Regions from separate parts of the Rhizobium sp. AP16 genome, predicted to be linked through region 3. Evidence: riboswitches for the same ligand, from Rfam matches in the RefSeq annotation. Region 3 holds a riboswitch; each other region holds the start of a gene.
The links. A riboswitch is a leader RNA that binds a small molecule or an ion and turns the genes downstream of it on or off. The one in region 3 is predicted to bind thiamine pyrophosphate.
Positions count from the first base shown of each region.

Region 1: it holds a riboswitch for thiamine pyrophosphate, as region 3 does, so the genes downstream of both, thiC (phosphomethylpyrimidine synthase ThiC) here and thiB (thiamine ABC transporter substrate binding subunit) in region 3, are expected to answer to the same signal.
Region 2: it holds a riboswitch for thiamine pyrophosphate, as region 3 does, so the genes downstream of both, thiM (hydroxyethylthiazole kinase) here and thiB (thiamine ABC transporter substrate binding subunit) in region 3, are expected to answer to the same signal.

Region 1 is NZ_AJVM01000001.1:383,349-393,840, reverse strand. It holds gene PMI03_RS01805 (LacI family DNA-binding transcriptional regulator) at 1-962, shown strand, start outside; TPP riboswitch at 1,059-1,190, shown strand; gene thiC (phosphomethylpyrimidine synthase ThiC) at 1,285-3,111, shown strand; gene thiO (glycine oxidase ThiO) at 3,113-4,087, shown strand; gene thiS (sulfur carrier protein ThiS) at 4,084-4,281, shown strand; gene PMI03_RS01785 (thiazole synthase) at 4,285-5,058, shown strand; gene PMI03_RS01780 (thiamine phosphate synthase) at 5,055-5,669, shown strand; gene PMI03_RS01775 (ATP-binding protein) at 5,722-7,218, opposite strand; gene PMI03_RS01770 (response regulator) at 7,215-7,940, opposite strand; gene PMI03_RS01765 (efflux RND transporter permease subunit) at 8,085-10,492, opposite strand, start outside.
Region 2 is NZ_AJVM01000067.1:20,385-30,876, reverse strand. It holds gene PMI03_RS21295 (hypothetical protein) at 1-665, opposite strand, end outside; gene yghU (glutathione-dependent disulfide-bond oxidoreductase) at 851-1,726, opposite strand; gene PMI03_RS31160 (DUF1127 domain-containing protein) at 2,284-2,430, opposite strand; TPP riboswitch at 2,678-2,773, shown strand; gene thiM (hydroxyethylthiazole kinase) at 2,824-3,630, shown strand; gene thiE (thiamine phosphate synthase) at 3,627-4,262, shown strand; gene thiD (bifunctional hydroxymethylpyrimidine kinase/phosphomethylpyrimidine kinase) at 4,259-5,080, shown strand; gene PMI03_RS21270 (3-oxoacyl-ACP reductase) at 5,077-5,841, shown strand; gene PMI03_RS21265 (alkylphosphonate utilization protein) at 5,948-6,160, opposite strand; gene PMI03_RS21260 (undecaprenyl-diphosphate phosphatase) at 6,241-7,113, opposite strand; gene PMI03_RS21255 (hypothetical protein) at 7,212-7,424, opposite strand; gene PMI03_RS21250 (transcriptional regulator NanR) at 7,580-8,284, opposite strand; gene oiaX (3-oxo-isoapionate-4-phosphate decarboxylase OiaX) at 8,468-9,727, shown strand; gene PMI03_RS21240 (four-carbon acid sugar kinase family protein) at 9,733-10,492, shown strand, end outside.
Region 3 is NZ_AJVM01000016.1:73,732-84,223, reverse strand. It holds gene thiP (thiamine/thiamine pyrophosphate ABC transporter permease ThiP) at 1-687, opposite strand, end outside; gene thiB (thiamine ABC transporter substrate binding subunit) at 695-1,723, opposite strand; TPP riboswitch at 1,773-1,889, opposite strand; gene PMI03_RS09330 (MDR family MFS transporter) at 1,961-3,496, opposite strand; gene PMI03_RS09325 (MarR family winged helix-turn-helix transcriptional regulator) at 3,714-4,241, shown strand; gene PMI03_RS09320 (thiamine diphosphokinase) at 4,306-4,959, shown strand; gene PMI03_RS09315 (ABC-F family ATP-binding cassette domain-containing protein) at 4,962-6,791, shown strand; gene PMI03_RS09305 (efflux RND transporter periplasmic adaptor subunit) at 7,118-8,314, shown strand; gene PMI03_RS09300 (efflux RND transporter permease subunit) at 8,311-10,492, shown strand, end outside.

The sequences.
Region 1 (10,492 bases), on a different contig from region 3:
ATCCAACGCTGGTCGCCGAGCCGACACGCAATCGCGTGATGACGGCGATCGAGCAGCTCGGCTATGTGCCGGACCGGACCGCCAGCTCACTCTCCTCGCGTCGGACCAACTTCATCACTGCGATCCTACCGACGCTGACCAACGCCAACTTCGCCGACACCGCACAAGGCCTTGCGGGTGCGCTGCGCGCCGCCGACTACCAGCTTCTGATCGGCTACACCATGTACAGCCTGACCGAAGAAGAACGCATCGTTCGCGCCATGCTGGCGCGACGTCCGGATGCCATCGTCATCGCCAGCGCGGTCCACACCAAGGCGACCAACGAGATGCTGCTGCGGGCGGGCATTCCGATCGTCGAAATCTGGGACGTGTCGGAACACCCGGTCGACCATGCGGTCGGCTTTTCCAACTACGAGGTCGGGCGCCTGGCGGCCCGGCATCTCATCTCCCTCGGCCATCGCCGCATCGGCGCCATCGGATCGGCGGTCACCGCGGACGCCACCGATTTTCGCGGCGAAAGTCGCCTGCTCGGATTTGCCTCGGCCCTTCGGGAGGCCGATCTCTCCGACGACTTCATCGTTCGCCAGAATGCCGCGCCCTCGTCCTACGATCACGGAGCGGAGGCGCTGAGCACGCTTCTCAAAAAAGCGCCCGACGTTCAGGCCGTCTTCGCGGTTTCCGACATATCCGCGGTCGGCGCGCTGATGGAATGTCATCGCCGCAAGATCGTCGTGCCGGACGACCTTTCCATTCTCGGCTTCGGCGATTTCGACATCGCCCACCAGTGTGTGCCAGCACTGTCGACCATCCGCGTCGACGCCGCAATGATCGGCCGAAAGACAGGGGAATTGCTACTTGCAATCCTGGAGCCGGACGGCACCACCGGGCAACCGATGGAGACCCGCCTGAATGTCGGCTTCGAACTCGTGACCCGCGAAACGACGAGCACGCCCAAAACATAGCCGTGTCGCTCGGCCGAACCGCCTCGCAGACAAGCCACGGAATTATCACTTCGCTTGCGGGGTTGACATCACCCGAACCGAGAGCATAGCCTTCACGACATTCACCAGGGGGGTCCCGGCAAGGGGCTGAGATACTGCTGGACAATACGGCTTTGCCGATTGTGGCGCAGTGACCCGTTGAACCTGATCCAGTTCATACTGGCGTAGGGACGGTGCAAGCGCTCGAAAGGCTTATGGATTCACGCGTGGAATCCTGAGCCGGCGTCTTTTCATCATTCCGGCTGAGGACTGGGTCTCCAATCGCAACTTGGAGCCTCAAACCATGAATATCGCCGCAAAGAATATCACCCCGACAGTCACCACCGGCCCCTTGCCGGCATCCCGGAAGATCTACATTCCCGGAGACATCCATCCCGACATCCGCGTGCCGATGCGCGAAATCGGCCTTCATCCGACTTCTGGCGAACCGCCGGTCATCGTCTACGATTCCTCCGGCCCCTACACGATCGAAGGCGCCGATATCCGCATCGAGCAGGGCCTTCCGGATCTGCGTCGCAACTGGGTGCTCGCCCGTGGCGACGTCGAGGCCTATCAGGGCCGTCATGTGCGCCCTGAAGACAATGGCTTTGCCAGCGGCGAAAGGCTGACGCCCGAGTTCCCCACGCTGCGCCAGCCGTTGCGCGCCAAGGGTGGCAGGGCCGTCACCCAGCTCGCCTATGCGCGCGCCGGCATCATCACGCCAGAGATGGAATTCATCGCCATCCGCGAAAACCTCGGCCGCAAGGCGCAGGCGGAGGCCATGGTCCGCGACGGCGAAAGCTTCGGCGCCCATATTCCGGATCATGTGACGGCGGAATTCGTCCGCCAGGAAGTGGCCGCGGGACGCGCTATTATCCCCGCAAATATCAACCACCCGGAAGCAGAGCCGATGATCATCGGCCGAAATTTTCTGGTGAAGATCAACGCCAATATCGGCAACTCGGCCGTCACCTCGTCGATGGCCGAAGAGGTCGAGAAAATGGTCTGGGCGGCGCGCTGGGGTGCCGATACCGTCATGGACCTTTCGACCGGCCGCAACATCCACAATATCCGCGAATGGATCATCCGCAATTCTCCGTTGCCGATTGGCACCGTGCCGCTCTATCAGGCGCTGGAGAAGGTCGAGGGCATTGCCGAGAACCTGACCTGGGAGGTCTACCGCGACACGCTGATCGAGCAGGCCGAACAGGGCGTCGACTATTTCACCATCCATGCCGGCGTGCGGCTCCACTACATCCCGCTCACCGTCAACCGCGTCACCGGCATCGTCTCGCGCGGTGGCTCGATCATGGCCAAGTGGTGTCTCCATCATCATCGCGAGAGCTTCCTCTACGAGCATTTCGAAGAGATCTGCGACATCTGCCGCGCCTATGACGTCTCCTTCTCGCTCGGCGACGGCCTGCGTCCCGGCTCGATTGCAGATGCCAATGATGCGGCCCAGTTTGCCGAGTTGGAGACGCTGGGCGAATTGACCAAGATCGCCTGGGCTAAGGATTGCCAGGTAATGATCGAAGGCCCCGGCCATGTGCCGATGCACAAGATCAAGGAGAACATGGACAAGCAACTCGCCGTCTGTGGCGAGGCGCCCTTCTATACACTCGGGCCGCTGACAACCGATATCGCACCCGGCTACGATCACATCACCTCCGGCATTGGTGCTGCCATGATCGGCTGGTTCGGAACGGCGATGCTCTGCTACGTCACGCCGAAGGAGCATCTGGGTCTTCCGGATCGCAACGACGTCAAGACCGGTGTCATCACCTACAAGATCGCCGCCCATGCCGCCGATCTCGCCAAGGGGCATCCGGCCGCACAGCTGCGCGACGACGCCCTGTCGCGCGCCCGCTTCGAATTCCGCTGGGAGGATCAGTTCAACCTCTCGCTGGACCCGGAAACCGCCCGCAGCTTCCACGACGAAACACTGCCGAAGGAGGCACACAAGGTCGCGCATTTCTGCTCCATGTGTGGCCCGAAATTCTGCTCCATGCGGATCTCGCACGACATCCGCGCTGAGGCACAGAAGGAAGGTCTGGAGGCGATGGCGGCAAAATACCGCGAGGGCGGCGATCTCTACATGCCAGTCGATGCCGTCGAGCCCTCGGCCGGCTGAGATGCAGGTCCTTGTCAAAGGGGCCGGCGTCGCCGGCCTCACGGTCGCGCATGAACTCCATGCTCGTGGTACCGAGGTCACGGTTTTCGACCCGCGTCCAGGGTTCGGCCATGCCGCGTCCTGGCTTGCGGGCGGCATGCTGGCGCCCTGGTGCGAGCGTGAAAGCGCCGAGGAGGCCGTGCTCTTACGTGGCATGGACGCTCCCGATCGGTGGGATGCTATCCTCCCGGGACACGTCGTCCGCAACGGAACGCTCGTGGTCGCACCGGCGCGCGATCACGGCGAGCTGAAGCGCTTCGCCGGCCGCACGACGGGTTATGAATGGCTGGAAGAAGAAGCCATAGCCGCGCTGGAACCGGCGCTTGCCGGACGCTTCCGGCAGGGCTTGTTCTTTCCCCGCGAAGCTCATCTCGATCCGCGACGAGTGTTGCGAGCGCTGCAAGAAAAGCTCTGCAGGCAAGGCGTCACCTTCGTCAGCGAGACTGCACGCGGACAGGATTTCGACGACATTGTCGACTGCACAGGCGGCGCGCGTCTCGCCCAAACTCCAGACCTGCGCGGCGTGCGAGGCGAAATGCTCTACCTCCAGACCAGCGAGGTTGTGCTCGCGCGGCCCATTCGCCTGCTGCATCCGCGTATTCCCGTCTATATCGTGCCTCGCGGCAACGGCCTTTTCATGGTCGGCGCAACGATGATCGAAACCGAGTTCGACGGGCCAATCGCGGCGCGCTCGTTGATGGAATTGCTGAATGCCGCCTATGCGCTGCATCCGGCGTTTGCGGATGCCACCGTCGTTGAAACCGGCGCCGGTATCCGCCCGGCCTTCCCCGATAATTTTCCGCGCGTGAGGCGAGAGGGGAATGCGGTCGTCCTCAATGGTCTTTATCGCCACGGCTTCCTGCTGGCGCCGGCCATGGCCGCTGAGGCCGCTAATCTTGTCTTTTCCCGAACCACCATAGGAGCGCCTTTCCCATGAGACTGATCGTCAATGGCGAGCCCCAGACCATCACCGTTAAGACGCTTTCCGAACTGCTGGTCACGCTGGACTATGAGGGCGACTGGCTTGCGACCGCCGTCAACGGCGAACTCGTTCATCGCGAGGATCGCGCCGACCACGCCCTCAACGACAATGACAGGATTGAAATTCTGACCCCGATGCAAGGAGGCTGACCCATGCTTGCTCTCTATGGAACCGAAGTCGCGTCGCGCCTTCTATTGGGCACCGCCCGCTACCCCTCTCCCGCTATTCTCGCTGAGGCCGTCAGACAATCGGCAACAGAGATCGTAACGGTGTCGCTGCGCCGCGAGACCGCCGGCGGGCGCAATGGCGGCGCGTTCTTCGAGATGATCCGCACACTCGGCGTCCGCATCCTTCCCAATACCGCCGGCTGCCATGGGGTTTCCGAAGCCGTACTGACGGCCAAGATGGCACGCGAGGTGTTCCAGACCAACTGGATCAAGCTCGAAGTGATCGGCAATCACGACACGCTACAACCGGATGTCTTCGGGCTCGTGGAAGCCGCACGCATTCTCGCCAGCGAAGGGTTCGAGGTCTTTCCCTATACGACCGACGATCTGGTGGTGGCCGAGAGGCTGCTGGACGCGGGTTGCAAGGTCCTGATGCCCTGGTGCGCGCCGATCGGCAGCGCGGCCGGGCCACTCAATCTGTCTGCTCTTCGGGCCATGCGGGCGCATTTCCCCGATGTGCCACTGATCGTCGATGCCGGTATCGGCCGGCCATCGCATGCAACGACGGTAATGGAGCTCGGCTTCGATGCGGTGCTCTTGAACACCGCCGTTGCCGGCGCCCGCGACCCCGCTGCTATGGCCGGCGCCTTCGCCAAGGCGATCGATGCGGGCCGGCTGGCCTTTACCGCTGGCATGCTGGAGCCGCGTGACATGGCGGTGCCATCGACACCGGTGATCGGAAAGGCGGTCTTCGCATGAGGCTCGACCCCTTCTACCTAATCGTCGACAGCGCCGACTGGATCGCCCGGCTGGTGCCGCTCGGCGTCAAGCTGGTGCAACTGCGCATCAAGGATCGCACGCCGTCGGAGATCCGTGCCGAAATCCAAAGGGCAAAGGCGATCTGCGCGGCGCATCAATGCCAGCTCATCATCAATGATTACTGGCAGCTTGCCATCGAAGAAGGGTGCGACTTCATCCATCTCGGACAGGAGGATCTGGTCGTCGCTGATCTCAGCGCCATTCGCAAAGCGGGCGTGAAGCTCGGGCTTTCGACGCATGACGAGGCCGAACTCGCCACAGCCCTTGCCGCCAGCCCGGACTATATCGCGCTCGGCCCGGTCTATCCGACCATCCTCAAGAAGATGCCGTGGGCGCCACAGGGCCTCGACCGTCTGCGCGAATGGAAGGACCGGATCGGAGGACTGCCGCTCGTCGCCATCGGCGGCCTGAACCTGGATCGCATCGCGGGCGTGTTCGAGAACGGCGCCGACAGCGCTGCCGTCGTGACCGACATCACGCTGAACGCCGATCCCGAAGCCCGAACCCTGGAATGGATCGCCGTGACCCACATCCCTGCGGCCGATCAATGATCAGATACCGGCAAAGCGAGCCATCCCTCAAGAAGCACTTGCGCGCTTGCGCCTAACCTTCCTGACCTGCCAGTTTGAACGAGCGTGCACGCCTCTTTCGCCTGCTCGCCCTTGCAGGTGTTTGCACCTGGCCTTCCTGTGGCAAGGAAATGACCGCCTTGAGACCGGGATCGTTGGGAGTGAGCTGAATATCGCCGCCGTGCTGTCGTGCAATGGCGCGGGCGATCGACAGACCCAGCCCAACGCCGCCCGTGTCCCTGCTTCGGGACGCCTCCAGGCGGAAGAAGGGCGCGAACACTTTCTCCCGCATGCTCTCGGGAATGCCCGGACCATTGTCTTCCACGACGATGTCGATGGTGGCGGCTGAATGGAGGATATAGACCTTCGCGTGGCCGCCATAGCGCGCCGCATTTTCGGTTAGGTTGCGCACCGCGCGGCGCAGCCCATCCGGCCGGCACCGGTAGGTTGTCTTCGGCCCCTCGATGTATTCCACCGGCAAGCCGAGATCGGCAAGATCGTCGCAGATGCTGCCGACCAGCGCCTCGAGCTCAATGGCGCGTGTTTCCTCCGCCGTGGACTCTCCCCGCGCAAAGGAAATGGCGGCCTCGGTCATGCTTTGAAGCTCGTCGATCGTCGACAGCATCTTCTGCTGGATGTCGGCGTCCTTGACGAATTCGGTCCTGAGCCGCAGCGAGGTCAGCGGTGTCCTGAGATCGTGGCCGATCGCCGCCAGCATCCGGGTGCGGTCATCGACAAAGCGATGAAGACGCTCCTGCATTTTATTGAATGCCTCGGCGGTGCGCCTGATGTCGTCGGGACCGTTTTCAGGCAGAGGCGGGAGGTTTTCACCCCTACCCAAAGCTTCCGCCGAAAGCGCGAGACGTCTCAGCGGGCGAGCGATGCGGCTAGCGATGAACACCCCGATCAGCGACAGGATAAGTGCGGTCATCGCCAGCGAAGTGAGTGATTTCACACTCCACCACTGGTCGATGTCGGGCTTGTAGAAAGCCGTGTTCAGCCAAACGCCATCTCCAAGTTTGATCGCCAGCCCATACCCGTTGTGATCGCCGAAGTAGACGAATTTGGCAGGCTGCGGCGAGTTCCACAGAACCGGCGGCGGCGTGGTCCATCTGATGGACGCATCTGCCGCAATCACCTCTTTGGACATCAGGCTGCCTGCCTTGGGGTTCGAGCGAACACCATACTTTCCGGTAAGATCGATGAAATTTTCGATCGGGCGGGTCAGCTCCGTTGCGGCGCGGGCACGCCACGCCTTAGCATCGGTCGGCTCGTCCTTTGAGAGCCAGAAGCGGGAATAGTTGGTCTCACTGGCGAAAAGAGCTTGGTTGCGTAGCGGCTCGGGCACGGATTCCATCAGCCGCGTGACCGAGGCGCACCGGCTGAAGAACTCGCTTTTCATGGCCGCATGCAGCGCCTTGGTTCGCTCATCCCAGGAGATCACGAATGTCAGGGCCTGCGACACCACGAGTGCAAGCAGCGTGAACCCTATGAACTGCGCGGCAAGGCTTCTCCTCCACCAGTAGATCATTCGAACCCCACATCCACCGACAGGCTGTAACCGCCACCCCAATGCGTCTTGATGACCGACGGGTTTTTCGGGTCCGGCTCAATCTTCTTGCGCAGCCGGCTCACCTGATTGTCGATGCTTCTGTCGAAAATATCGGCCGTCTTGCCGACGGTCAGGTCGAGAAGCTGCTCGCGGCTTAGAACGAGGCCCGGACGTTCGAGGAACACTCTCAAAAGCCTGAACTCCGCGGTGCTGAGCGGAATGCCGACGCCATCATCTCCGGAAAGTTCCTGCCGCCCCATGTTGACGCGCCAGTGCCCGACGCGGACGACCTTTGCCTTTTTCAACGTTTCCCGCTGCTGCTGCGGCACGCTGTTTGCCCGGCGCAGGACGGCCCTGATCCGCGCCAGCAGCTCGCGTGGATTGAATGGCTTCACGAGATAATCGTCGGCGCCGAGTTCGAGACCGATGATGCGGTCGGTATCCTCGGTCATCGCCGTGAGGAATATGATCGGAACATCCATCGTCGCTCGCAGGTGACGGCATACGGAAAGACCATCCTCGCCCGGCATCATGACGTCGAGAACGACGAGATCGACTGCACTGCGCTCAAGGATGCGCCTGAGTGCCGCGCCGCTGTCGGCCACGCTTACCCGGTAGCCCTGCTGCTCAAGATACTGGCCGACAAGGTTTCTTATATCCGCGTGGTCATCGACGACAGCGATATGCGCAGCTTTTTGCATATACAGTTTCCACCATGTTGAGCCACTTTACAAAAGCTCAGGCCCGTCCGCATCGAAAAAAGTGTATCAAAGTTTCACAATGACCGCCCGGTAGCGGCGTCCGTTCCAACCGGAACGGACGCCGCTACTCGACGGGCATTGCCATCAAGTTTCGTGAATGCCGGAACCGACCGCGTTGGTAAGCTCCGGTTCACGCGGATGCGGACTCTTCTCCGGCTTGCGGAGGAAACCGACGACGAAGGCGAAGAACACCGGGACGAAGAAGATTGCGAGCAGGGTTGCGGAAATCATGCCGCCAAGCACTCCGGTTCCGATGGCGTTCTGGCTTGCCGCACTTGCGCCCGTCGCGATCGCCAACGGCACGACACCCAAGGTGAAGGCAAGCGAGGTCATCAGGATCGGCCGGAACCTCATCCGTGCAGCCTCGATCGCAGCCTCCCGCACCGAGCGCCCCTCGGCGACGAGATCCTTTGCGAATTCGACGATGAGGATGGCGTTCTTGGCCGAAAGGCCGATGATGGCGATAAGACCAACGAGGAAATAGATATCGTTCGGCAGCCCGCGCAGCATCACCGCCAGGACCGAGCCGAGCACGCCGAGCGGTACGACAAGCATGACCGACAGGGGGATCGACCAGCTTTCGTAGAGGGCCGCCAGCAGCAGGAAGACGAAGAGAATGCTGAGGCCGATCAGGAAAGGCGCCTGCGATCCCGACTGGATTTCCTGGAAGGATTGCCCGGTCCATTCGAAGCCGAAGCCCGCCGGCAATTGCTGCGACAGCCGCCTCATTTCGGCGATGGCGTCTCCCGAGGAATACCCAGCCGCCGCCTGCCCGCCGATACGGATCGAGGGATAGCCATTATAGCCGACCACCTGCGATGGGCCGCGAACCCAGTCGATCGATGCGAAGGCGGACAGCGGAACCATGCTGCCGTGACTGTTCCTGACGTTCAGCCTCAGCAGGTCCTGGGTCTGCATGCGCTGCACGGCATCCGCTTGCACGGTCACGCGCTGCATACGGCCTGCATTCGGATAATCGTTGATATAGGAAGACCCAAAGTTCGCCGACAGCGTGGCGTTGATGTCGCTGAAGCCGACGCCGAAGGCATTTGCCTTTTCCCGGTCGATCATCAGGTTGATCTGCGCGGCATCCGGCAGGCCTTCGACACGCACCCCGGCAAGCACGGGACTTGCCCGGGCTGCGTTCAGCAACTGCGCCGAGGCCGCGGCAAGCGCCGCCTGCCCCGCGCCTGATCGATCCTGAAGGCGATAGGCAAATCCGTTCGAAGTGCCGAGCCCCTGGATCGGCGGCGGCGAGAGCGCGCGCACCGAGGCATCGCGAATCGCGGCAAATTTTGCATTCACCCGCGCGGCGATCGCGGCGGCGGAATCGCTCGGGCCGCGCTCGCTCCAATCCTTCAGCGTGATGAAGGCAAGACCGGCATTTTGCCCGGAACCAGAATAGGAAAAGCCCGAGACGGCGACGACATTCCTGATGGCGCTTTCCTCCATAAGGATGCCTTCCATCTGCCTGATCGCCTCGCGCGTCCTGTCGGTGCTTGCTTCGGCAGGCGCCTGCAGTTCGGCGATCAGGTAGCCCTGGTCCTCGTTCGGCAGAAACGAGTTCGGCAATTGCAGGTAAGCCCATCCAAGTCCGCCGAGCAGGGCAACATAGATGAGCATGAAACGGCCAGCGCGTCTGACCGTTGCCCCGACGCCGACCGAATATCGTCGCGTCAGGCTGTCGAAACCGCGATTGAATCCGCGGAAGAAGAAAGTCTTGCGTTCATGCCCGTGGGAGACAGGTTTGAGGAAGGATGCGCAGAGCGCCGGCGTGAAGGTCAGCGCCAGCAGGCCCGAGAACAGGATGGAGACCACCATGGTCAGGCTGAACTGCTGGTAGATGACCCCGACGGCGCCGGGGAAAAACGCCATCGGAATGAAGACCGCCGTCAGGACAAGGGTAATGCCGATGATCGCCCCGGTGATCTGCGACATCGCCTTCTTCGTCGCCTCCTTCGGCGACAATTTTTCCTCGGCCATGATGCGCTCGACATTCTCGACCACGACGATCGCGTCGTCGACGAGAATGCCGATCGCCAACACCATGGCAAACATGGTGAGCACGTTGATCGAGAAGCCGGCGGCGTACATCACCGCGCACGCGCCGAGAAGCGCGACCGGGACGACGAGCGTCGGAATGATGGTGTAGCGGATGTTCTGCAGGAAGAGGAACATGACGATGAAGACGAGGACGATCGCCTCCAGCAGCGTGTGCACGACTTTTTCGATGGAAACTTCGACGAAAGGCGTGGTGTCGTAGGACACTTCGTAGCTGAGGCCAGGCGGGAAATAACGGGAGAGGTCCTCCATGGTCGCGCGGACCTGCTCGGCCGTGGCAAGCGCATTGCCGGTCGGCGTCAACTGAATGCCGACATTCGCGCTTGGCTGACCGTTGAGACGGCTTGCAAAATTATAATTCTCTCCGCCGACTTCGACCCGCGCGACATCGCGCAGCCGCACCGTGGAACCGTCTGGATTGGCGCGAAGAA
Region 2 (10,492 bases), on a different contig from region 3:
TCGATCAGCCCCCTCAGCTCGCTCTCGATTTCTTCGTCGCTGCGCAAGGTACCATCGGCGTTCCGCACCGCGATTGCGGTATTGCGCGTCATCTGTCCGGGGCTGAGCTCCTCGCCCTTGGCAACGGGGCGATCGCTGCTGACGCGGCTCATGAAGTGCCGGCCGGCAGCGGCGGCCATGACCCCGCTCCCGGTCTCGTTGCCCATCAGCGTTATGGTCATCAATGTCCGGTCATCCTCGCGCGCCAGCAGCGCGGCGACGAAAAGATGGAGATCGGTGCCCGATGTCGCCACGACAGCATCCACTTGCTCCGAGCTGCCATCAAGGCCGAGCAGGTGCAGCAGTTCCGTCCGGACCTTCGCGATCTCCTGCGCGTAGATGTCAGCGGCGGGATGCGTTTCCATCTCCCGCAGAAGTTTCGAATGATAGGCACCGACTGCCGCGAAGGCGGGCGTAGAAATGGTCGATGCGGTGGAGGAGCCGAAGGCAAGGTCGAGCGGCCGAGGCGATGGACCGTGGCCATACATGTTGAGGCCCGTCACCGGTTCGCAATCCAGCCTTTCGTCTCCGCCGGAAACTAGGCAAGCAAGGAGCGTGTCACAATCGTTATCCAACTGGCTGCTCGAAGTGAGGCCAGAGACACGGTCGTCAAAGCTCTTTTGCATGCGCGGCATTCCTGTTGCTGTCCTTTATCGACGCACTTCGAATGCGCGCATCGATGTCTATGAGACATTAGGCCAAACAAGATGGAGCGAGGCTGACGTGCCGATCGGATAGGTCCAGGCAATCGCAGATATGAAAAACCCGCCGCCATGGTGGCGACGGGCTCAACGACGATTTGGCAGGTTGCTTAGCCGGCGGCCGTAAGCTTGTCCTGGGTCTTGGTGTCGAAATCGCTGGCGTCATGGCGCTCATGCAATTGGTCGGCGGGATCGCCGTGCAGGCGATTGACCTTGCGCCCACGCTTCGCGGCCGGCCGTGCGAAGATCTGCTCAGCCCAGCGTTGGACGTTCTTATAATCCTGCACCTGAAGGAACTCAGCCGCACCATACTGCCAACCCTTCGCAAGAGCACCATACCAGGGCCAAACGGCGATATCGGCAATCGTATAGTCCTTACCTCCAAGATATTCGCTTTCGGCGAGACGGCGATCGAGCACGTCAAGCTCGCGCTTCACCTCCATGGCGAAGCGGTTGATCGCATATTCGATCTTTGTCGGCGCATAGGCATAGAAATGGCCGAAACCGCCGCCGAGATATGGGGCGCTTCCCATCTGCCAGAACAGCCAGGACAGGCATTCGGCGCGAGCCGGTTGCTCGGTCGGCAGGAAGGCGCCGAACTTCTCAGCGAGATAGGTCAGGATCGAGCCGGATTCGAAGACCCGGATCGGGGTCGGGCCGCTGCGATCCAGCAGCGCCGGGATCTTGGAGTTCGGATTGACATCGACGAAACCGCTTCCGAACTGATCACCTTCGCCGATCTTGATCAGCCAGGCGTCGTATTCAGCGCCGCTATGGCCGAGAGCCAGCAGCTCCTCGAGCATGATCGTGACCTTCACGCCGTTCGGCGTTCCCAGCGAATAGAGCTGGAGGGGATGGCGGCCGACCGGCAATTCCTTCTCATGCGTCGGTCCGGCGATCGGACGGTTGATGTTGGCGAATTGGCCTCCGTTCGCCTTGTTCCAGACCCAGATCTTCGGCGGCGTGTATTCGGCAGAATCGGTCATGCTCAAACTCCTGATTTTCGGCGGATACAATTGCGATGTATCGACCGATCTAGCGCGTTCTCCATTACGCACATAGGGGGCACGATCAATTTTTACGAGAGGGCAGGATCACATTGGCGTCAGGAATTGCGCGTGAGGACCTGACTGGCTTCGCAGCCGGGCCGCTAGAGGAATTCGCCTCAGCCCAAAACGAAAAAGCCTGCCGCGGGAGGAGGTGCGGCAGGCTTTTCGAAAAGAACCGAACAGCAGCTGGGAGGAGGAGTGCTGCTGTTCCCGCAGGCGACCTTGGGAGGAGGATAAGAGCGCCTGCATCATCGAAGGGACGCGGGAGGAGGTGCATCGCTTCGATAAATATGACTATACACTAGACCTGCTTACTTCATAGGCATTTATTTGCAGGGCAGCTATGCGTTATGCGAAAAGCAGGAGGCTTCTGGGCGACAGATCCCTCAACCGAAAGGCCGAGTTTCTCCTGGCATGCACGCAAAACAAAAGCGCCCGCTCGGGAAGAAGCAGGCGCCAGCAGAATTTTGACTGTAGATCAGCGTTTTATGCTGTTAGCGAACAACGGCCGCACGGGCGACGTTGCGGATTTCGCTGCGGCCGATGCCGAGGTCATGCAGTTCGCGGGTGGACATACGGCCCAGTTCGGCGACCGTCTGACGATACTTGAGCCAGTTATTAAAAGAGCGTGCTACGTTCATGATGATCCCCTTTCCTAGGGTATTCGAAGCTGAGCTGCCGTGTTTGGCGCTCCATCCGCTTCGATGAGAGAGATATAGTGCGAAACCCTCGTTGATTGTATAGACAAGACTTCAGTGCACCCATGCGAATGACGCATGGGTCATACTGCATACGACAGACGGTCCGTCCGCTCCGCCTCCCCTCGACTGCGGATCGATCTGCGATTTGCTGATGACAGGACAATCTTTCTCTGCGAAAAAGATACCGATTGAGAGACAGGGGCGTCCGTCGATGACGGGCTGAGAAGCACCCTTTGAACCTGAACCAGATCATGCTGGCGGAGGGAGTCGCTCGGGGTCTCGGCATGTTGCGTCGCCTGCCCTTTGCGTCTCGCCCCGCCCGAAAGGCGCGATATGCAAAACCCGACCACCACTCCAGGCAGCCTGTTGACCGCAATGCGGGCAAACCCGCCGCTGGTACAATGCATCACCAACTTCGTCGCAATGAACATCGCGGCCAATGTGATGCTCGCCGCCGGCGCATCGCCCGCCATGGTGCATGCCGAGGAGGAGGCCGGCGAGTTCGCCGCGATCTCCGGCGCGTTGACGATCAATATCGGCACGCTTTCCACAGGCTGGCTGGCCGGCATGACATCAGCGGCACAGGCGGCAAACAAGGCGGCCAAGCCCTGGGTTCTGGACCCCGTGGCACATTACGCCACATCCTTCAGGCGCCGATCGGTCGCGCAGTTGCTGGAACTGCAGCCGACGATAATCCGCGGCAATGCCTCGGAAATCATTGCGCTTGCCGGAGGCACCAGTCGTGGCCAGGGCGTCGATAGCCGCGATCCGGTCGAACTGGCAGAGGAAGCCGCCGTCCAGCTTGCCCAAAAGCATCGCACGATCGTTGCGGTCACCGGCGCCACGGATTTCGTCACCGACGGAAACAAAGCCAGCCGCATAGAGGGTGGCTCGCCGCTCATGCCGCAGGTGACCGCGCTCGGTTGCTCTCTCACCTGCCTCGTCGGCGCCTTCGCTGCGACAAGACCGGATCATCCGCTCGATGCGACGGTCGCGGCGCTGGCCGCTTTCGCCGTGGCAGGCGAACGGGCAGGCCGTCAAGTCGACGGACCCGGTTCGTTTTCATGGCGCTTCCTCGATGCGCTGGCCGCGCTCGATGAAAAGGCGATCGACAGCGAAGCAAGGGTCATCTCGCTATGAAGCACTTCGATCTCTCCCTTTACTTAGTCCTCGATCCTGTGCTCTGCGCCGGTATCGGCATGGTGGAAACCACACGCGCTGCTGTCGCTGGCGGCGCCACCATCGTGCAGCTGCGCGACAAGCATGCCTCGACCGCAAGCATGATCGAAACCGGTCTGGCGCTGAAGCAGGCGCTGGCGGACACGAGCGCACGCCTTATCGTCAACGACGATGTCGAAGCAGCAATCGCGATCGGGGCCGACGGATTGCATATCGGCCAGGATGACATGGATGCCCTCACTGCTCGCCGACTGATCGGTCCCGACATGATCCTCGGCCTCTCGGTGGAGACCGAAACACTTGCTGCCGCCATTGACCCTGCCGTCGTTGACTACGCCGGGATCGGTCCAGTTTTCGCGACACCGACGAAGCCTGACCACAAACGGCCGATCGGCTTCGCCGGCCTTGCCCGTATGATCGATCTCTGCCCCGTTCCATCCGTTGCGATTGGCGGTTTGAAAGCCGAACATGCAGCCGAGGCCCTCTTGGCCGGTGCCGATGGTATCGCCGTCGTTTCGGCTATATGCGGCACGCCGGACCCACGGACTGCAGCAGCCGAGATCGCCAAAGCCATCAGAGAAGCGAGATCATGATCCGAAACGTACTCTCCATCGCCGGCTCCGACCCATCCGGCGGCGCCGGCATCCAGGCTGACCTGAAAGCGTTTTCAGCGCGCGGCGTCTATGGAATGGCGGCGCTGACTGCGCTGACGGCACAGAACACGCAAGGTGTTTCCGGCGTCCACCCCGTCCCGCCGCAATTCGTTGCCGATCAGATCGAGGCGATCTTTGCCGATGTCCGTGTCGACGCCATCAAGATCGGCATGATCGCAAATGCAGCCATTGCCGAGGCCGTCGCCGACGCGCTCGCCCCACATCGAGACATTCCGATCGTCCTCGATCCGGTGATGATCGCCAAGGGCGGTGCCGCGCTGCTCGCAGCTGACGCCGTTGATGTCCTGACTAGACGGCTTCTACCGCTCGCCACGCTACTGACGCCCAACCTACCGGAGGCAGCAGCCCTTCTGCACGAACCAGTCGCCGAAAATCGCGAGACGATGGCGCGGCAGGCACAAGCATTGGCGAAACTCGGACCATTGGCTGTCCTGATCAAGGGCGGTCACCTTGATAGTGATGAGAGCCCCGACGTGCTCGCCAGCCCAGAGGGCCTTATCTGGTTCGAAGCCAGCCGCGTGCCGACCAAGAACACGCATGGGACCGGCTGCACCCTGTCCAGTGCCCTCGCCGCCGAAATCGCCAAGGGGGCGACGCTGACGGAAGCCGTCGCCACCGCCAAGCATTATCTCGCCGGCGCGGTTGCCGCAGCCGGAACGCTTTCCGTCGGTAGCGGCCATGGGCCGGTTCAGCATTTTCACGCGCTATGGCCAGCTACAGAAGGACAACCGAAATGAGCCTGCCTCTTAACCAGCAAATCGTCATCGTCTCCGGCGCGGGCCGCGGATTCGGCGCGGCGATCGCGGCCGCCTTTGCCCGCGAAGGCGCGAAGGTCGCCATCAATTATCGCGCCAGCCGTGAGCCTGCCGAGGCGCTGGCCGCCCGGCTCGGGGACCATGCCCAAGCGTTCCAGGCCGATATCCGCAGCCAGGACGAAACAGAAAGGCTCGTTGAGGAGGTCACGGCGCATTTCGGAGCACCCACGACGATCGTGCATAATGCGCTTGCCGATTTCAGCTTCAACGGCGATGCCCGCCCGAAATTGGATGAGCTGAGCTGGAAGGCAATCGCCGTGCAACTCGACACTGCCCTGCTAGGTGCGCTCAATCTCATTCAGGCGGCACAGCCCTCGATGGCAAAAGCCGGCTTCGGTCGGATCGTGACCATCGGCACGAACCTCTTTCAGAATCCGGTCGTGCCCTACCATGATTACACGGCCGCCAAGGCCGCTCTGCTCTCGCTAACGCGAACGGCGGCCGCGGAACTCGGGCCGCAGGGGATAACGGTCAACATGGTGTCCGGTGGCCTGCTCCGCACCACGGATGCCAGCAGCGCCACGCCGGAAGCCGTGTTCGATCTCATTGCCGCAAACACGCCGCTTCGTCGCGTGACGACACCGGAAGAAGCGGCGGACGCCGTCCTCTTCTTCGCAAGCCCCTGGGCGCGGGCGGTGACCGGTCAGAACCTCATTGTAGATGGCGGGCTGGTCTTCGGATAGCGTCAAACGAAAATGCCGGCTGCAAGCCGGCATTTTCATGAAGGTTTCGCTGTAACCGTCATCTGCAAGTCATTGCCATTTTTACGAAAATGACAATGACACCACATCAGGCCTTCTTCAGAAACTCGGTTCTGAGAACAAGATCCTTGATTTTTTCAGCCCGGCATTCGATCTCGTCTTCGTTACCGGTCAACCGGATGCCCTTGATCAGCGTACCGCGCTTCAGGGTTACGGATGTCCCCTTGACCTTCAGATCCTTGATCAGGGTTACGTTGTCGCCGTCGGCGAGCACTGTTCCGTTGCTATCTCTTACATCCATCGTCTTGCTCCCGTCGCTATGTCTTGACTGCTGGGCCACATAGCAGGCGGCGAACCGGTCGAATAGCGCAAAAAGACCGCTTAGCTCCAGCCCAAGGCGAACACGCCAAAGAGGATGACGACGCCCAGCACGACGCGATAGATCACGAAGGGCCAGGTGGAGAACCGCTCCAGGAAGCGCATCAGGCCCCAGATCGCCACAAAGGACGAGATACAGCCGACGATCAGCCCGACGATCAGCACCGACCATGCCTCCATCGGAATATGCGCCTTATAAAGCGTCAACAGCTCTTTCAGTCCGGCCAAGGCGATCGCCGGCAGTCCGAGCAGAAAGGAGAACCGGGCGGCCTCGTCGCGCTTCAAGCCGAGAAACAACGCTCCGGTCAGCGTCGAGCCGGACCGCGATACGCCGGGGATAAGGGCGCCGACCTGTGTGATGCCGACAAACAGCGCATCGAGCAAGGTCATTTGCTCCATGTCTTTCCTGTGCCGGCTGTAAAGTTCGGCCGCCGCCAAAAGGAGACCCATGACGAGGCAGGCGATGCCGATGACCCAGAGGCTGCGAAGGGAGGTACCGCAGGCATTCAGGGACGACGATAACAGCAAGCCGGCGATGCCGATCGGGATCGTCGCGATGACAATGGCAATCGCGAGCCGTATCGCGGGCGACCGCCAATCCCTCTGTCGGATCGCATCGACCGATCCGAAAGCGACATAGCGAACGTCACTCCAGAAATAGGAGATAATCGCGGCGAGTGCTGCAAGCTGCATCGCCGCCGAGAATGCCGAACCCGGATCCTGCCAACCGAGCAGAGCCGGCACAAGCCGCATGTGGGCAGTGGAGGAAACCGGCAGTAGCTCGGTCAGACCTTGCACCACGCCAAGCAGTGCGATTTTGGCATAACCCAGGGCAACGAACCCCGTATCCACACCCTGCGTACAAACATCAGCCACGTATCAACATCCTCGGTTATTCGTTCGAACCGTGCGGCTTGAACGGCGCAATATATATCCGTTCGTGATGAGGCCCCGCTCCGGTGATCTTTTGAATTCTATTCGTCTTCGTCAGGCAAAGCCTGCATGTAACGAATCACGCCATAGAAGGCGCCGAAGACAAGGAGCGCACCGACAACGTGGTAGACGTCGTGCCTAGCTGTGTGGTGATGCCGCACCAAAAGGTTCAGCACATTGTACGATACTATGGCAATTGCCGTCATGATCGGCGCCACGACGAGCGCCATGTTCCGATGAATGAATTTAACCATCACGCACCTCTTTCTCCGATCTCTGGGCAGCCGCCAAATTGCAGACGAATTTGGACAGGCTGGGGCAGCCGGACTCACGAGGTATGATATGAAAATGAACCGGCGCTGAAAAACGAGCGTCGGACAGGGCGCAACGCGAAGGGAAGAAGCATCCGCTATTTGCTGTAGAGCGCCCGCGACCTTTCCAGGTGCTTCATCACGGCCGCTTCGGCGCCATCGGCATCATGGACGGAAAGCTGTTCCAGTATCTCTTCATGTTCGGCGAGCGTGAACTTTTCCTTGCCCGTCCAGATGAGCAGATCCGTATGATAGGTCTTGAGCCAGGCCAGCATTGCCTCGCTGACGGCAGCGAAGATCGGGTTTCCGGAAATCTGCGCGATGCGCGTGTGAAACTGCATGTCGGCCGAAATAAACTCCTCGGCACGCCCTAGGGACTGGCGCTGCCGTTCGATGATATCTCCGAGATCGGCGATGTCTTTTTCGGTCGCGCGCTGCGCGGCCTCACGGGCCATGCCGCGTTCGAAGAATATACGCGCACTTTTCAGGTGCTCGAGAGAGTCCGAAGACTGTGACAGCATGATCTTCGCGGTCAGATCCACCTGCCGGAAAATCGATTTCGCGGTGAGCTGAAGCACCTTCGCCCGTTCACCATGCGAGATGTTCACCAATCCCATATTGGCGAGAGACTGCATCGCCTCGCGGATCGCTGGGCGACCGACGCCGAAGCGTTCCATCAGCACCCGCTCGGATGGCATTTCATCGCCGGGCTTGAGTTCTCCCGATGTAATCAACCGCTCTAGCCGGTCGAATACCTCGTCAGACAGCTTACGACGGACGATCTGTTCGATTGGTTGGCTCATGACATCTCGCTGGCTCAAAGCTTTCCTCCCTTATGCAATGTCAAATGGAGTCGAGAAAGCCCGTTCAGAACGGCAGACCGCTCCTAAACAAAAAAATCGTTGCACAAGTTGGAATACTCATTATACCAGATCACAAGTTGACGCCACGACAAAATCGTTGGCGAGAGGAGCAGCCGGCACTTCATGAGCATAACTATCACCTATCGTATCGAAACGCCTGGCAGCATCGAGGTCATGGCCGACAAGATCGCCAGCGACCAGTCGACGGGCACTTTCGTGCCGGTTCCCGGCGAGACGGAAGAGCTGAAGTCGCGGGTGGCAGCAAGGGTCCTGGGCATCCGCCAGCTTGAGGACGCGAAACGGCCGACCTGGCCGGAGATCACCGAGGGCCATGGCCCGCTTCGCCGCGCCGACGTCGACATCGCCTTTCCGCTCGATGCGATCGGCACCGATCTCTCGGCGCTGATGACGATCGCGATCGGCGGTGTCTTTTCGATCAAGGGCATGACCGGCATCCGTATCGTCGACATGAAGCTGCCCGACGCTTTTCGCGGCGCGCATCCCGGCCCGCAATTCGGCGTTGCCGGCAGCAAGCGACTGACCGGGGTCGACGGACGCCCGATCATCGGCACGATCGTCAAGCCCGCGCTCGGTCTTCGCCCCGTAGAGACGGCCGAACTGGTCGGCGAACTCATCAGCTCCGGCGTCGATTTCATCAAGGACGACGAAAAGCTCATGAGCCCCGCCTACTCGCCGCTCAAGGAGCGTGTCGCGGCGATCATGCCGAAAATCCTCGATCACGAGCAGAAGACCGGCAAGAAGGTCATGTATGCCTTCGGCATTTCGCATGCCGACCCGGATGAGATGATGCGCAACCATGATCTCGTGCTGGAGGCCGGCGGCAATTGCGCCGTCGTCAATATCAATTCCATCGGCTTCGGTGGCATGAGCTTCCTTCGCAAGCGCTCGGGCCTTGTCCTGCATGCCCATCGCAACGGCTGGGACGTGCTGACGCGCGACCCTGGCGCCGGCATGGACTTCAAGGTCTACCAGCAATTCTGGCGGCTGCTCGGCGTCGATCAGTTCCAGATCAACGGCATCCGCGTCAAATACTGGGAACCGGACGAAAGCTTCGTCGAATCCTTCAAGGCCGTCAGCACTCCGTTGTTCGGTCCATCCGATTGCCCCCTTCCCGTCGCCGGCTCCGGCCAGTGGGGCGGTCAGGCGCCGGAAACCTATCAACGGACCGGCAGGACCACGGATCTGCTCTATCTTTGCGGCGGCGGTATCGTCAGCCATCCCTCCGGGCCGGCCGCCGGTGTTCGCGCGGTCCAGCAGGCCTGGGAGGCGGCAGTCGCCGATATCCCGCTTGCGGACTATGCCAAGGACCATCCGGAGCTTGCCGCTTCAATCGCAAAATTCAGCGACGGTAAGGGCGCATAGTGGCGATGGACGATCTTCTTCTCAGCTATTACGGCGACGATTTCACCGGCTCCACCGACGTGATGGAAGCCTTGGCATCGAATGGCGTTCCGACCGTGCTCTTCCTGGGCATTCCCAGCGCGGAGATGCTGGATCGCTTCAAGGAATGCCGGGCGATCGGCATTGCCGGAACAAGCCGCAGCGAGACCCCGGAATGGATGCAGCAGTATCTCGTGCCGACATTCGAGTGGCTGAAGGGCCTCGGGGCAGCGATATGCCATTACAAGGTCTGCTCTACCTTCGATTCCAGCCCGCGGATCGGCAATATCGGCAAGGCGATCGAGATCGGCAAAGAGCTGTTTGCCCAGTCCTTCGTGCCGGTCGTGGTAGGGGCGCCGCAGCTCAAGCGTTACACTGCCTTCGGCCATCTCTTTGCCGCCTATCAGGGCCAGGTGTTCCGCATCGACCGCCATCCGGTGATGAGCCGCCATCCGGTCACGCCGATGGATGAAGCTGATCTGGCGCTACACCTCGGCAAACAGACATCCCTGCCCGTCAGCCTTGCCGATCTGGTGACGCTATCGGCTGATGGTGCTGACCAGCAGCTTGACGCACTCGCCGGGGCCAAAGGCATCCTGCTCATGGATGTCGACAGTCCGGAAACACAGGCGGCGGTGGGCAAGCAGCTTTGGCGCCTGAAGACCAATAACGGCTTCTTCATCGCCGGCTCCTCCGGCGTGGAATATGCGCTGCTCGGCGCATGGCGCGACAAAGGTCTGATCGACG
Region 3 (10,492 bases):
CGCCACCTCGATCGTGGTCGCGGCGGGGCCGCCGCCCAGCGTCAACACCAGCGTGAAGCTGGTGGCGCAGAGCATGAAGATCAGGCCGGCGATACCGGGGATCAAGCCGCGCAGCACCGGCCATTCGATGAAGCGGAAGACGGAGGCGGGGCGCATGCCGAGCCCGCCGGCCATCAGCCAATATTCCGTCGGCACGCGCTCCAGTCCGGCCAACATCAGGCGGGCGGCCAGCGGCAAGTTGAAGAAGACATGCGCGAGCAAGATGCCTGTCAGCCCGTAAATACTGATCGGCTGCGACAGACCGAGGCCCGTCAGCGCCTGATTGAGAATGCCCTGACGTCCCCAGATGCCGAGCAGGCCGAGCGCACCGATCAGCACCGGCAGGCCCATGGGGACGGCCATCAGCCGGATCAGCCAGAGCCGGCCGGGAAACAGCGGCTGCCGCGCCAAGGCACGGGCGACTGGGATCGCAAGGAGGATGGAGAGCAGGGTGGAGAGCGTCGCCTGCAGCAGCGTGAAGCGCAGCACGCGGAGGATATAGGGGTCGGCAAGCGGATTGCCGCCACCGGATCCGATGCCGGTGGCAAGCAGGATGACGATGGCAAGGCCGATGAAGACGGCGATGCCGGCGAGGCTGAATGCCCCGCCGGCAATGGCATGTCGTCTCTCGGGTGCCGTCAGTATCATGTCGGCGTCAGTTGGTGCTGGTGGCGGCCAGCCATTCGTCGATCCAGGCCTTGCGGTTTTTCTCAACTTCGTCCGGGCTCATCAGGAAAGTCTTGGCGGGAACGACCAGCTTGCTGAAGGCATCCGGCAGCGGCTCGGAGGTTGCCGAGACCGGCATCATCCAGTTGTTGGTCGGAATGGTGTCCTGGAAGCCCGGCGAGACCATGAACTTCAGGAAATCGCGGGCAAGCTCCTTGTTCGGCGACGACTTGATCAGGCCGGCGACTTCGATCTGGATGTAGTGACCTTCCGAGAAGGCGGCGGCCTGATAGCGGTCGGTCTTCTCCTCGATCATGTGATAGGCCGGCGACGTTGTATAGGAGAGCACCATCGGCGCTTCGCCCTTGGTGAAGAGGCCATAGGCCTCCGACCAGCCAGGCGTCACCGTCAGGATACGGCCCTTGAGCTTCGTCCAGGCGTCTGCCGCCTTGTCGCCATAGACCGACTTGACCCAGAGCAGCAGGCCGAGGCCCGGTGTCGAGGTGCGTGGATCTTCGATGACGATCTTCTGCGACGGATCGCCCTCGACCAGTTCCTTCAGGCTCTTCGGTGGGTTCTTGATCGTCTGGGTATCGTAGATCACGGCGAAATGGCCGTAGTCATAGGGGACGAAAACGTCGTCCTTGAAATCGCCGGGAACCTTGAGGGCGGAGGTATCGACGCCGCTGGTATCGAACAGGCCGGTATCCTTGGCCTCGTCAACGAGGTTGGTGTCGAGGCCGAGAACGACGTCGGCCTTGGTGCCGGCACCCTCCAGCTTCAGCCGGGAGAGCAGTGCCACACCGTCGGTGACGCTGACGTAATTGACCGTGCAGCCGCAGGTCTTCTCGAAGGCGGCCTTGACCTTGGCGCCCGGACCCCACTCGGCGGTGAAGCTTTCATAGGTGTAGATGGTGAGCGTCTTGTCGGCGGCCCCTGCGGCCTGTGCGGCAAGAAGCGTGGTGCCGGCGGCAAAGGCCAGGCCGGCAAAGAATGTCATCAGCGATCGGTTGGGCATGGCAGCGCCTCCTCTTGGTTTCGTCTTGAACGGGAAAAGGGCGCTATGATTTCGTCACGCGTCTAATCCCTCCGCCGGTGTTAGCCGGATCAGGTTCCGCGGGTTGGCCGGTGAAAGCCTCTCAGCCAGATATCCGAATGGATACAAGGCACCCCGTTAGAGCGTTGGCAGATTTAGCCCCGTGACGAAGGGATGACAAGGGGGATGATTCCCTTGTCGATTGCGAGGATGCGCGACTTACTCGGCGGCGTGGGCAGCGGCTTGGCTGTCGATCTTCTTGGTGGCGCTCGGAAGCTGGACGTTCTTCAGCGTGAGCGCGGTCAGCAGGCCGACGAAGCAGATGGCGGCGGCGGTCATGAACAGCGGGCTGAAGGCACTGGCATAGGCGCTGGCAACCGCTTCGCGTGTCGCGTCCGGCAGGGCGGCCATCATCTTCGGCGTCAGCTCCTTGATGTTGGGAACACCGGGGATGGACACACCGACATTGCCGAGCTTGGCGGCAATGATGGCGCCGTAGATGGAGATGGCGATAGAGGCGCCGCCCATGCGCGACAGCGTTACGGCGCCGGTGGCGGCTCCGACGTCACGGCTGGCGGCGGTGTTCTGGATGCCGATGACCGGTACCTGCTGGGCAAGACCGATGCCGATGCCATGCAGCAGCATCAAGGCGCCGATGAAGGCGATCGGCGTGCCGGCATGGACCTGTGCCAGCGTTGCGAAGGCGATGGTGCTGCAGGCGGCGCTGGCGATGGCAAAGGGCTTGTAGCGGCCCTTCGCCGAAATCAGCCGGCCGGCCGAAAGCGAGCCGCAGACGATACCGCCGGTCAACAGGATGAAGAGCAGACCGGCGACGGACGGCGACAGGCCCGTCGTCGTCTGCAAAAAGAGCGCGAAATAATTGACCATGCCGATCGCGACCGCGCCGCTGGTGATCGAGGTGATCAAGAGTAGGCCAAAGGTCGGGTTACGAAACAGCGTCAGTGGTACGATCGGCTCCGGCGCACGGCGCTCGACGAAGACCCAGGCGAGTGCTGAGAGCGCGCCGAAGGCGATGATGCTGAGGCATTGCGGTGACAGCAGCGACCCGAAGAGTTCCGTGCCGTCGGCGGCAAGGACGATGCTGGTGGTGGTGAGCGCCAGCAGTATCGCTCCGGCATAGTCGATCTTCGGCTTACGGGCCGGCTTGCGGTAGGGCAGCATGAAGGCGAGGCCGGCAAGGACGATGAAGCCGATCGGTACGTTGACGAGGAAGATCGAGCGCCAGCCGAAGAGGTCACTCATCGTGCCGCCGAGAACCGGGCCGATGGCGCCGGACGCCATCAGGACCAGGCTGGAATAGCTCTGGTAGCGGGCGCGCTCACGAGGCTCGAAAAGATCGGCGTTGACGGCGAAGATCGACACCAGGATGCCGCCGCCACCAAGACCCTGCAGCACGCGGGCGGCGATCAGCGTATCCATCGACACCGCGAGGCCGCAGACGGCCGAGCCGACGGTGAAGATCGCGATCGCGGTCATCATTACATATTTGCGGCCGAAGAGGTCGCCGAGCTTGCCATAGACCGGCATGACGGCGGACAGGGACAGCAGATAGGCAGAGCCGATCCAGCCGAAACGCTCCAGATGTCCGAATTCGCCGACGATCGTCGGCAGTGCCGTCGAGACGATCTGGTTGTCGAGCGTTGCCATGAACATGGCGGTCATCAGGAAGAGAAAGAGGATAAGCCGGCGGCGGTGATCCGCAACGAGCGGCGCGGGCGTAGTCTGCATGTCCATGGAACGAGAAATCCGAGCTTGCCTGGAGTGCCGCGCGTTCGACCGAACGGGCATGGGTCGCTCCAGTTCCTGAATCCGCAGCATCTTGCTTTCGGGTGGGCTATTCGAGGGCAACATGTTGCAAGGCAATATATGTGCTATTGGCATATAATTGTCAACGGCAGATGAATGCCGTTTGCATATTTTAATGTCTGCCCATCTTTGATATGCTGGCGGGATGACATCAGCAACGACCACACGAGAAATTGAAGCAACGCCGCTGCCTGAGGACGAGAATCTGCTGCGCATCGGCCAGGTGATGACGCGCATGCGCCTGATGACGGGTCGCCGTATGATCGGGCGGCTGGCGATCCAGAATGTTGCGCCGGGGCTGGAGCTTTCGCATCTCGACGTCATCGATGCCGTCAGGCGGGCGGAAGGGTCCGGTGAGGTCACCGTCGGGACGATCGCCGAGATCCTGCGCATCGACCCTTCGCGGGCAAGCCGCATCGTCGCCGAGATGGTGACGCGCGGCGTGCTGCGCCGCAAGGCATCGCAGGCGGATGCACGGCGCATCGTCGTTGTGCTGACGACGCTCGGCCAAAGGCTGCTTGCCGAAATCCAGGCGCAGAAGTTCGCTCTCATCGAAAGCATCCTTGCGGATTGGTCGGCCGAGGATATCGCGGTCTTTTCGCACCTGTTCGACCGCTTCATCGGTGGCTACGAACATGCTTTTCAGACACGTCTCAAGGAAACCGCCGACTGAATGCCGGCTTGGCGCTGAAGAGCGCTCTTCCTAGGGACATGTCTTTGCGCTATGGGCTTGGCACATGAGCCAATCCACGACCTTTACCATCCTCCTCGGCGGCGAGTTGCGCCTGACGGACCGGCTGCGCGCTGAGACGGCCGGCAGCCGTTTCATCGCGGCGGATGGCGGCATGCGCCATGCCGTGGCGCTCAATGCGACGCCCGAGCTCTGGGTCGGCGATTTCGACTCGACACCGCCGGACCTGCGCGGCGCCTTTCCCGATGTGCCAAAGCAGCCCTATCCGGCGGCGAAGGCGGCGACGGACGGCGAGATCGCCATCACGGAGGCAATCGATCGCGGCGCCAAGCGGCTGATTCTTGCCGGCGCGATGGGCGGAGAACGGTCAGATCATGCGATCCAGCATCTGCTCTACGGCATCCAGCTTGCCGAAAAGGGCTTCGACGTGCTGTTGACCTCGGGCGACGAGGAGGCGGTGCCGCTGCTGCCGGGCGACATGGAGCTGGCGCTGCCCCCCGGCTCGCTGTTTTCCGTTCTCGGCTTCAGCGATCTGACGGGGCTGTTCATTCATAACGTCCGCTATCCCCTGCGCGATTTCAATCTGCCCTTCGGGGCGTCGCGCACCATTTCCAATGTTGCGGAAGGCGCTGTGCGCTTTTCGCTCGGCAGCGGCAGGGCGATCGTCCTTGCCCGCCCTTATGATCTTACCGGAGTCTGATCTTGGCCCCTCCTATTTTGAAACTCGACGATATCTTCCTGAGCTTCGGCGGCGCGCCACTTCTGGCCGGAGCCGGGTTGCAGGTGGAGCCGGGTGACAAGATCTGCCTGGTCGGCCGCAACGGCTCGGGCAAGTCGACGCTCCTGAAGATCGCCGCCGGCATGGTCGAGGCGCAGTCCGGCGAAGTGTTCCGTCATCCGTCGTCGACCGTGCGCTATCTCGAGCAGGCACCGGATTTCGGCGATTACAAGACGGTAGCCGCCTATGCCGAGGCCGGGCTCGGGCCGGGCGACGATCCCTATCGCGTCACCTATCTGCTCTCCCACCTTGGCCTCACGGGCGAGGAGGATCCGAAGACGCTCTCCGGCGGCGAAGCGCGCCGCGCGGCGCTTGCCCGCGTCATGGCGCCGGAACCGGATATTCTTCTGCTCGACGAGCCGACCAACCATCTGGACCTGCCGACCATCGAATGGCTTGAAGGCGAGCTGCAGAAGACCCGCAGCGCCCTGGTGCTGATCTCGCACGACCGTCGGTTCCTCGAAAAAGTCTCCACCGCAACCGTCTGGCTCGATCGCGGCACCTCGCGGCGGCTGGACAGGGGCTTTGCCCATTTCGAAGCCTGGCGCGACCAGGTGCTGGAAGCCGAAGAGCTGGAGCAGCACAAGCTCGGCAAGGCGATCGAGCGCGAGGAGCATTGGCTGCGCTACGGCGTGACGGCGCGGCGCAAGCGCAACATGCGCCGCCTCGGCGAATTGCATGACATGCGATCACGCCATCGCGGCCACAGAGGCGCTCTGGGCTCTGTGCAGGCAGCTGCGGCCGATGCGCAGGAGAGCGGCAAGCTGGTGATCGAGGCCGACAAGATTACCAAGGCTTATGACGAGCGCGTCATCGTCGCGCCGTTCTCGATCCGTGTGCATCGTGGCGACTGTATCGGTCTCGTCGGCCCGAACGGCGCCGGCAAGACGACGTTGCTGAAGATGCTGACCGGCCAATTGAAGCCGGATAGCGGCAAGGTGAAGCTCGGTACCAATTTGGAGATCGCCACCCTCGACCAGAAGCGCGAGGAGCTCAATCCGGAGGATACCCTCGCCAACTACTTAACCGATGGGCGCGGTGAAAACCTGCTGGTCAATGGCGAGCAGCGGCATGTCACCGGCTATATGAAGGAATTCCTGTTCCAGCCGGAACAGGCCCGTACGCCGATCAAGAATCTCTCCGGCGGCGAGCGCGCCCGGCTGATGCTGGCGCGCATCCTGTCGCGGCCGACCAATCTTCTGATCCTCGACGAACCGACCAACGACCTCGACATCGAGACGCTGGACCTGCTGCAGGAGATCGTCGCTGGCTTCAACGGTACCGTTATCCTCGTCAGCCACGACCGCGATTTCCTCGACCGTACCGTGACCTCGACCATCGCGCCCGCCAATCCGGATGATCCGGACGGCCGCTGGATCGAATATGCCGGCGGCTATTCCGACATGCTCGCTCAGCGCAAGGGCGCGCTTGAGGAGCGCAAGCGGGCTGAAAAGGCGGTCGAGAAGCCGAAGGCGGCCGGGACGGCAGCGTCTGCCAATGATGCTTCGAAGGGCAAGGCAAAGCTCTCTTTCAAGCAAAAATTCGCCCTGGAAAACCTGCCGAAGGAGATGGCCAAGGCGGAGGCGGAGATCGCCGCCCGCGAAAAGAAGATGGCCGACCCCAACCTCTTTACCAAGGATCCAACGAGCTTCAATCGCCTGGCGGCCGAAATGGAAAAGCTGCGCGACAGCCTCACGAAGATGGAAGAGGAATGGCTGGAGCTGGAAATGCTGCGCGAAGAGCTGGAAGGCTGAGGAGCCACCGACGTCTCACCATCCCGCTGTTTCAGCTCCTGGGTGTTCACCTATATTAGAAAAAACAAATGGTTGCGCATGGCCGCAACACGCTAATCTCTGTTGTCGAATTCGATAAACCGTTTATACATTATGCTGAAATACCAGCCTTCGGGTTGGGTGATACGCGGGTCGGCACGACCTGCGATGCAGTGGGGAATCCGAAGGACTTGATTGGATTTCGCCGCCAGTGGCGACAGGTCCTTCGCGGAAGATTGCAGGCAGACATGACGAACGCTTGACGCGGCTTCCGGCCGTGGGTGGCTTGTTGTTCTAGGGGGGCATTCATGCCGAAGACGCTGGCGCGTATCGCTATATTCAGCTTCACAATTGCTATTCTTGCTGGGTCCCATTTCACCGGGTCTCAGGCGCTGGCGCAGAGCGCCCCGCCCGCCGCACCGGTTACGGTCGCCAAGCCCGTGGTCCGCGACGTCATCGATAGCGATGAATTCATCGGGCGCTTCCAGGCGGTCGATGAGGTCTCCGTCCGCTCGCGTGTCGGCGGCTATCTCCAGGAAGTGCATTTCGAGGACGGCACGATGGTCAAGCAGGGAGACCTGCTATTCGTCATCGACCAGCGGCCGTTTGTCACCGCGCTCAACGAGGCGACGGCATCGCTGGAAGTGGCGAATTCGTCCCTGACGCTTGCCGATGCGCAGTTCAAGCGCGCACAATCGCTGTCGACCACAGGTAGTCAATCGGCCTCGACGCTGGATGACCGCCGCCGCGATCTTATCTCGGCGCAAGCCAATGTCCGTGGCGCGCAGGCGTCCGTCGACCGCGCCAATCTCGACATGGATTTCACCAAGATCACTGCGCCGCTCAGCGGCCGCATCGACCGGCGGCTGATTTCGGTCGGCAATCTCGTTCAGGCGGACCAGACGGTGCTGACAACCATCGTCTCGCTCGACCCGATCGATTTCTATTTTGACGTCGATGAACGCCGGCTGCTGTCCTATGCCGATGAGGCGCGCAAGCATGGCAGCGCCCTGCAGCAGGGTGGCGGCGGCCTCGACGTCACCGTGACGATTGCCGATGCCGCGCAGAAGGCGTTCAAGGGCAAGCTCGATTTCGCGGAAAACCGGGTGGACAATCAAACCGGCACGATACGCGTGCGCGCTCGCTTCCCCAATCCGGCTCTCGTGTTGCAGCCGGGCCTTTTCGGCCGCGTTCAGGTCGAGGGCTCCAACAGCTACAAGGCGATCCTCGTTCCCGATGAAGCCATCGGTTCCGACCAGAACCAGCGTGTCGTCTATACCGTCAGCACGGATGGCAACGTGACGCCGAAGGCCGTCCGGCTCGGACCGAAGCTTTATGGCTACCGCGTCATCCGCGAGGGCATGACCGGCGACGAGACCATCGTCGTCAACGGGCTGATGCGTATCCGGCCCGGCGTCAAGGTCGCGCCACAATTGATCGAGCTGCCGCAGGAGGCATCGAATCCTGACGCGCCAGCCCAGGCGGACCAGGGGACGGACCAATGAGGTTTTCCCATTTCTTCGTCGACCGGCCGATTTTCGCGTCGGTCCTGTCCATCGTGTTGTTGATCGTCGGCGGCATCGCCTATTTCCAGCTTCCGGTCGCGCAGTATCCCGAGGTTGCGCCACCGACCATCGTCATTCGAACATCCTATCCTGGCGCCGATTCCCAGACTATCGCCGATACGGTGGCGACGCCGATCGAGCAGGAGGTCAACGGCGTCGAGGACATGCTCTACATGTCTTCCTATTCGAGCGCTGATGGCTCAATGTCGCTAACTATCACCTTCAAGCTCGGCACCGATCTCGACAAGGCGCAGGTTCTGGTCCAGAACCGCGTCGCTATCGCCGAGCCGCGTCTGCCGGAAGAAGTCCGCCGCATCGGCATCACCACGGTCAAAAGCTCGCCCGACCTGATGATGGTCGTGCATCTGCTGTCGCCGAGCAACCGCTACGACCAGCTCTACATCTCCAACTATGCCCGCTCGCGCATCCGCGACCTTCTTGTCCGCCTCGACGGCGTTGGCGACGTGCAGCTCTTCGGCGAGCGGCAATATTCGCTGCGTATCTGGCTCGACCCGGAAAAGCTCGCTTCCTACGGCATGACCGCCGGCGATATCGTCCAGGCTTTGCGGGACCAGAATGTGCAGGTGTCTGGCGGTTCGATCGGTGGCCCGCCGGTCTCGGGCACCAACGCCTTTCAATATACGGTGACGACACAGGGGCGCTTTTCCGATGCGCGGCAATTCCGCTACGTCATCGTCAAGGCGACGGATAGCGGCCGGCTGGTGCAGCTGCAGGACGTGGCGCGCATCGAGCTCGGTGCGCAGGATTATGTCACCAACAGCTATCTGAACGGCAGTCCGGCCGTTGCGCTCGGCGTCTTCGCCCGGCCCGGCACCAATGCTCTCGATGCCGCCGCCGACATCGAAAAGACGATGAAGAACCTGGCGCAGGATTTTCCGCAGGGTCTCGAATACCGCATCATCTACAATCCGACCGAATTCATCGCGGAATCGATCAACGAGGTCTACAAGACGATCTTCGAAGCCGCCGTGCTCGTTGCCATCGTCGTGCTGGTCTTCCTGCAATCCTGGCGGACGGCGATCATACCGATCATTGCCATTCCGGTGTCGTTGATCGGCACCTTTGCCTTCCTGCTCGCCTTCGGCTTCTCGCTGAACATGCTGACGCTGTTCGGCCTGGTGCTTGCCATCGGTATCGTCGTCGACGACGCGATCGTGGTGGTCGAGAATGTCGAGCGCAACCTGGCGCTCGGAATGACGCCGAAGGAGGCGTCGCATGTGACGATGAACGAAGTCGGCACCGCCGTTCTGGCGATTTCGCTGGTGCTGATCGCCGTCTTCCTGCCGACAGCCTTCATTCCAGGCATAACGGGGCAGTTCTACCGGCAGTTCGCGGTGACCATCTCCATTGCGACGGCGATTTCCTGCCTGAATTCGCTGACACTGTCGCCGGCGATCGCCGCCATCGTGCTGCGTCCGCACGATCACAAGAAATCCAACAATATCGTCTCGCGCTTCGGCCGCGCTTTGGGTGACGGGTTCAATCGAGGCTTCGAGGCGATGAGCCGGGGCTATTCCTGGGTCATCCGCCATCTCGTTACCACCTGGGTCGCGCTTGGCTGTGCCCTTCTCGTCTTCGTCGGGCTGCTCGGCGCGACGTGGTATATGGGCAGGATCGTGCCCCAAGGCTTCGTGCCCACCATGGACCAGGGCTATGCTATCGTCGTCGTGCAATTGCCTGACGGCGCGTCGCTGGCGCGCACCAACGCGGTCATCCAGAAGGCAACCGCGATCATCAACAAGACGCCCGGCGTGGAAAACGCCGTCGCCTTCGCCGGCTTCAACGGCGCGACCTTCACCAACGCCTCCAACTCGGGCGTCATCTTCACGCCGTTCAAACCCTTCGAGGAGCGCTTGAAGAGCGGAGAGACGGCCAGCAAGATCATCGGCCAGCTCTTTGGCAATCTGCAGGGCATTCAGGAGGCCTTCATCATCGCCATTCCGCCGCCCTCCATCCGCGGCGTCGGCAATTCCGGCGGCTTCAAGATGCAGATCATGGACCGGGAAAATCCCGATATGCGCCGGATCCTGCCGCTTGCCTACCAGATGATGGGAGCGGCGGCGCAGAACAAGGGCGTCAGCGGCGTCTTCACCACCT